2 regions of the Lysinibacillus sp. OL1 genome follow, and region 1 is predicted to be linked to the other one. Evidence: a T-box and tRNA genes for the amino acid it is inferred to sense, from the RefSeq annotation. Region 1 holds a T-box; the other holds one or more tRNA genes.
What was found. The T-box of region 1 lies ahead of argS (arginine--tRNA ligase). A T-box ahead of a tRNA ligase gene usually reads a tRNA of that ligase, here a tRNA-Arg.

Region 1 (3,424 bases):
AACGCCAATACCGAATGAATAGATACCGACTACTGTCGTAAAGCGTTCTGGAAACTTTTTCTTAATATAAGCATTTAGAATAGGACCAATCATTGCAATCGCTAAGCCTGCCGCAAAGCTTGTCACGATGAGCAAGAGATAACTTGCTTGGAAAAAGCGTAGCCCATTCGCGACGACAAGGATAGCCACTAAAAGGGTGATAGCTGATTTCGTGCCCATTTTTCGCTGAAGCGGGACAGCTAAAGGTGCAAATAATCCCATACAAAAAACGGGGATAGCTGTGAGAAAGCTCATGCTTGTATTCGAGACATGTAAGGACGTCATGAGGACATTAAAAAGCGGTCCTATTCCCGTGACAGCTGGCCTCATATTAAGAGCGACAAAAAATATACTAATGACCACGAAGGTGAGTGATACGGTCCAATGTTTTTTAGCCATTTGTTTGATCCTCTCTATTATTACGCAGCCTTCATTTATGAAAAGCTTGCATGGATTCCTCTATCCTTTTATCATGTTTTCGATGGATGGTCAATGATTGGACAGTCTGACTTTAAATGGCTAATGCTTCTTACATATTTTCAGGTGACTCAATACCTAATAAGGCTAATGACTCTTTTAAAACAATAGCAACACTCTGGCATAGTGCAAGACGAGATGCCTGCTGTTCATCATCTGCTAATATTTTGTACTGTGCATAATATTTATTGAATAAACGTGCCAGTTGTAAGACATATTTTGCTATTTGGGACGGATCAGCCTGCTCAAAAGCCATAGCTACCGTTTTAGGAAACTGTTCTAGTAATAAGATAATTGGCCAAGCCTGCTCACCTAAAGATTTGAATAGCATAGCTTGAGTCGGAGCTTTCTTTTTATCTAAAATAGAGCAAATACGTGCATATGTATACTGTACATATGGCCCTGTTTCGCCTTCAAAATTCATCATTTGCTCGATTGAAAATTCAATATCGTTTAGACGATGGGATTTTAAATCATTAAAAATTACCGCTCCAACCCCCACTTGCTTTGCGACTTGCTCTTTGTTAGGTAGAGAAGGGTTTTTCTGCTCCATATTACGCTGTGCAGTCGCTATAGCTTCTGCTAGTACATCAGCTAATAACACCACTTTGCCTTTACGCGTCGACATTTTTTTACCATCCTTCAGCATCATGCCAAATGACACATGCTGCAGATTCTTTGCCCAAGGATAGCCCATTTTTTCGATTACCTGAAAAAGTTGTTTAAAGTGGAGGGACTGCTCATTGCCAACAACGTAGAACATCTTTTGCGGCTGGTAGTGCTGTTGGCGATACAGGGCTGCTGCTAAATCACGCGTCGCATAAAGCGTGGCTCCATCCGTTTTCGTTATTAAACATGGAGGCATCTCCTCCATCTCCACAACATACGCTCCTTCTGATTCCACAAGGAGCCCTTTTTCTTCTAATTCTGTTACAACGGACGGCATTTTGTCATTGTAAAAGGCTTCACCTATAAAGGCATCAAAATGAATTCCTAATAGTTCATATATTGTTTGAAATTCTACGAATGATACATCTCGGAACCATTGCCATAATGCCTGCGCCTCTTCATTACCGTCCTCCAATGCTTTAAAGGCGGCACGAGCCTGTTCATTGAGCGTGGGGTCTTGCTCTGCCTCTTCATGAAACTTCACATAAATCTTTAATAACTCCTCTATCGGTGACGCTGAAATAGCCTCTTTATCACCCCAAAGCTGATAAGCAACAATAAGCTTGCCAAACTGTGTACCCCAGTCCCCTAAATGATTGATACGAATGGCTTGATAGCCATTTTTTTCTGCAATATTTGCTAAGGCATTGCCGATGACCGTTGAACGTAAATGTCCCATCGAGAAAGGCTTGGCGATATTAGGAGAGGAAAAATCTAAGACGACCGTTCCCATCTTTGTTGGAGTAGTACCATATAGTTGCTTGTCGTGCAGAATCTTGCGTAACACCTGCTGCGTCACCTTTTGTTGATCGAGAAAAATATTGACATAGCCACCAACAGCTTGCACACGCTCGATACTGTCATGATTTAATTGACTTGCTATATGTGCTGCGATACTCTGCGGTGATTTTTTCCACACTTTTGCTAGAGTAAAGCATGGAAAGGCTACGTCCCCTAGCTCCAAGCTTTTGGGTTTTTCTAATAATGACAATATGTCCTCTCCTATTATTTGTTGTTTTAATGCAACTGCTAAACTGTCGGCGATTTGTTGATTCATCTTGCTCCTCCTCCTGTTCAAATAAAAAAGCCCTCGCCTCTAAAATTAGAGACGAGAGCATGATAATCCCGTGGTACCACTCTAGTTGCCATGTGACATGACCACTTTCCATTGTTAACGAGGTGACGCCCCGCTATTCTCTACTACTTGTTTGAGAATCTTCTCCAAAGTGCGCTTCATTCATGGTCCCTGCATTAGGCTCACACCATCCCTAACTCGCTTGCCAGTCATCCCATCAATTACTCTCTTTTTCATCGAATTTTTCTATGATTTTTACATATATTACCGGACTTCCTTAGTGGCGTCAACCATTTTTACTGTAAAATGACGGTACTTAGCAATTGACATATCGAGATAATTCGATATATTATCGTCATATGGAACCAATTGAAATTTTCAAAGCGTTATCAAACGAGACGAGGCTAAACATCTTACAGTGGTTGAAGGAACCTGAGAAACATTTCCCAAAAGTGAGTATCGAAGGAGGCGTGTGTGTTGGTGATATTCAAGAGAAAGCTAAAACTTCTCAATCAACCGTTTCTCACTACTTAAATATGATGCAAAAAGCTGGACTTCTCGAATCTTTTCGTCATGGTCAATGGACGTATTATAAATTAAAAGAAGAAACGATTCATCAAATTGCTTCGTTTCTTGTCTCAGATACCCAAAATGATTAATTGGGTTTCTGTTTTAGTTATTATATCGATTATTCACGATAAATAGATACGCTATATTGATTAGGTTTCGAATAATATATCGATTATTCTCGATATATAAATATAAAAGGAGAGCATTATTTGATGAAAGAAAATACACTTAGTCATAAACATAAAATTTTAGCCTTTACCTTAACATTATTAACTTTTGTCATGGGAACAAGTGAATTTGTCATTGTAGGATTATTAACAGAGGTTTCGACAGATTTAGGCATTACCATCGCCACTGCTGGTTCCTTAGTTTCTGGATTTGCGATTGCCTATGCCATTGGTACACCTATCTTAACCGGTTTTGTTAGTAGATTTGCAAAATATCCACTCATGTTACTGTTCATTGCTATCTTTATACTTGGAAATATAGTAAGTGCCTTAGCTAGTTCCTATGGTATTTTAATGACTTCTAGAGTTGTTACGGCTGTTGTCAGCGGTGTGCTAACAGCATTATCTATGTCTTTAGCAAATGATA
Region 2 (3,424 bases), on a different contig from region 1:
CGTAATAGTGTCAACCGTATTGTGAACTGTGAAACTGCCAATTTAAATAAAACCATTGGAGCAGCATTACGGCAGGTTGAGAATATTCGATTTATTGAAAATTCAATTGGTCTTGATCAACTACCAGAGAAGCTTCGTGAAATAGCACGTCTCCGTGTTGAATACCAAGATGTGACATTAAAAGAGCTTGGTGAAATGGTATCTAGTGGAACGGTTAGTAAATCTGGTGTTAACCATCGATTGAGAAAAATTGATGAGATTGCGGATGCATTAAGGCGTGGTGAAAAAATAGGTGGTTAAGTTATCATACTTTTCAGGTATGAATGTCATGCTAATCGCTTATTGTTCTTTTGCCAGTAAGTAAGGTAAGATAAAACTAATAGACGAACGGTAGTGAAGGGGAGTTTTGAGAATGATTGAGAGAAGAGTCCAGGTTAAATTAAAATTAGGACTACAAGCTAGACAAGCAGCACTATTTGTGCAAGAAGCAAATCGTTTTAGTGCTGATATCTTTCTAGAAAAAGATGAGAAAAAAGTAAATGCCAAATCCATTATGGGTGTTATGAGCTTAGCAGTTGCTAAAGGTACCGAAGTGACTTTAAGCAGTGAAGGTAACGATGCTGAGCAAGCGGTTACAGCATTGGCAACAATTATTGAAAATGAAGATTAACATTCATTAAATATAAAAGGCATCACAGAGTAATTCTGTGATGCCTTCTATTTTTTATTTATTATCGCTACGGTGCATAATATGATCGATTAAACCGTATTCTTTTGCACGTTCAGCAGTCATGAAGTTATCACGATCTGTGTCTCTTGCAATGACTTCAAGTGGTTGACCAGTGCGTTCAGATAAAATGCCATTTAATTTTTCACGTAAGAATAGAATACGTTTAGCAGCAATTTCAATTTCTGTCGCTTGACCTTGTGCACCACCTAGTGGTTGGTGAATCATGACTTCAGCATTTGGTAAGGCAAAACGTTTACCAGGTTCTCCAGCTGCAAGTAGGAAAGCTCCCATTGATGCAGCCATACCAATACAAATTGTTTGTACCTGTGGTTTAATGATTTGCATTGTGTCATAGATAGCCATACCAGCCGTAATGGATCCGCCAGGTGAGTTAATATAAAGAGAGATATCTTTATCTGGATCTTCTGCTTGTAGGAAAAGAAGCTGTGCGACAATGGAGTTAGCAACATTGTCATCAATAGCACTTCCTAAAAGGATAATACGGTCTTTAAGTAGACGTGAATAAATGTCATATGCACGCTCACCACGACTAGTTTGTTCAATAACTGTAGGAATTAAATTCATGTTAAATCCTCCTTAAAAAGCTAAATTCGAATACCTTTGCTGAAAAATTTCCTTTGTATTTCAGCTGTATCCTTATCATACACATTATAGTCAGGGAAGGTCAAATATTAACCCTGCTAAAGTGAAATTAAAAAAAATAAATTGTTTTTGCATTCTATGGTTGAATTATATAGGATAGGCTTGTATAATGATTAAGGTTATAAGGTTTAAAGTACAGGACACTATTTTGCAGGTATGCTTCAAAAATGAGGGTTATCTACATCATGCTTTTCGTAAGCCTAGAGTGAGTACTTTTTTTTTGTGTCTTTTGCCCTCGTGGTGTAATGGATAACACGTAAGATTCCGGTTCTTGCACTGGGGGTTCGATTCCCTCCGAGGGCGCCATTTTACTGATTAATTGATATACTGTTATAGCTCATCTCCTAATAAGTAGTTTAGCAGCCTGCTTACTGGAGATCGAGAGGAAGAATAAAGGGAATACTGTCCTAGTTGGCATTATTCCCCTATTTATTCCTTTCAAACCTTCAAAAAAGCAACAACTCCAAATTATTTTTTAGTGAACATACTGTACGTGAGACTAGTAATAGTCGAAAAAAAAGAATCCTATCTGAGGGGATTCTTTTTTTTGCCTAAATTTATCGAAATTTGGCATGGTTCATATTGTATATATATTAGTTTTAGGTTAATTTTCTTGTTATTTATACATGTTTTCTCAAATTATATGAATTTCTTATAAATTTATATGAAAAAATATTTTATTTTATGCGAAAAGTTGTTGTCTAAATACTATAATGTTAATATAATTGACCTAATAGTCTAACATTTCCGAATTGCGAAAAATAATACGTAATTCGGAAAATTATCGAACTAGGGGGAAATACAATGAAAAAAACAGGTTGGATGTTATTGATGATAATTGCAGCATTAACATTAGCACTTGCAGGATGTGGTACAAAAGATAATGCATCTTCAGGTAGCTCTTCTTCAGAAGATGGTGGAGATGGCAAAAAAGTTTATAAAGTAGGTACTGAGGCCACTTTTGCACCATTTGAATCTGTTGACGATTCAGGGAAAATTGTGGGGATTGATGTCGATATTCTACAAGCTATTGCAGATGAGATGGACTTTGAGGTTGAGTGGAATAATATTGGATGGGAGCCAGTGTTCCAAACAATTAAAAACGGTGAAACAGATATCGGTGCTTCTGGAATCACAATTACGGAAGAGCGTAAAGAATCATTTGATTTTACAGAACCGTATTATGAGTCTCAGTTATTAATTGTTGTGAAAGAAGATTCAAAGATTAAATCTCTTGATGAATTAAAAGATAAAAAAGTATCTGTACAAATCAATGCTACTGGTCATATGGCGGCGAAAAAGCTACAAGGGGAAGCAAGTACAAATATTATGGCTTTTGAAAGTCAGCCAATCGCTATTCAAGAAATGTTAAATGGGAATGTTGATGCAGCTATCGGAGATAACGCAGTAGTTTATGAATATATCAAAGCTCACCCAGATCAAAAACTAAAAGTAATTGAAGATGATGCATTCGAAAAAGAATACTATGGCTTCATGGTTCAAAAAGGGAATAAAGAATTGCTAGATAAATTAAACGAAGGTCTTAAAAAGATTAAAGAAAACGGTAAATTAAAAGAAATTACAGGCATTGATTTTGAATAAAAATGAATGAAATGATGCTATTAACATAGTGATTGTGCTAACGGCTCATTTATTAATCGTAATTTAAAGGGGAATGGGGTTTTCGGATGGACATCTTTGACTTACGCTGGGACATTGTCTGGAACTACCGAGATATGTTTATACGAGGTATTGGCGTAACACTTATTTTGACACTTAGTGGTTATTTTGGCGGTATTCTATTAGGGCTATTTTTAGGCCTTGGAAAATTATCGAGTAAAAAATGGATTTATTGGCCATCTAAACTATATATCGATTTATTCCGTGGAACACCAATGCTTGTACAAATCTTGTTAATTCACTTAGCAGTTATTCCGACAATTTTTGGTCATTCTTTAGGTTATATGGTATCGGGGATTACAGCACTTATTTTAAACTGTGCTGCTTATAATGCTGAAATTTTCCGTGCAG

Region 2: it encodes a tRNA-Arg, which carries the amino acid that the T-box ahead of argS (arginine--tRNA ligase) is inferred to sense. The anticodon was not compared.

The regions. Positions count from the first base shown of each region.
Region 1 covers NZ_SJDS01000002.1:335,532-338,955, forward strand. The annotation lists gene EW028_RS06020 (MFS transporter) at 1-402, opposite strand, end outside; gene EW028_RS25550 (hypothetical protein) at 323-535, shown strand; gene argS (arginine--tRNA ligase) at 569-2,242, opposite strand; T-box leader at 2,287-2,506, opposite strand; gene EW028_RS06030 (ArsR/SmtB family transcription factor) at 2,620-2,919, shown strand; gene EW028_RS06035 (MFS transporter) at 3,043-3,424, shown strand, end outside.
Region 2 covers NZ_SJDS01000006.1:118,476-121,899, forward strand. The annotation lists gene whiA (DNA-binding protein WhiA) at 1-300, shown strand, start outside; gene EW028_RS12720 (HPr family phosphocarrier protein) at 413-670, shown strand; gene clpP (ATP-dependent Clp endopeptidase proteolytic subunit ClpP) at 725-1,315, opposite strand; tRNA gene EW028_RS12730 (tRNA-Arg) at 1,625-1,699, shown strand; gene EW028_RS12735 (basic amino acid ABC transporter substrate-binding protein) at 2,198-2,995, shown strand; gene EW028_RS12740 (amino acid ABC transporter permease) at 3,082-3,424, shown strand, end outside.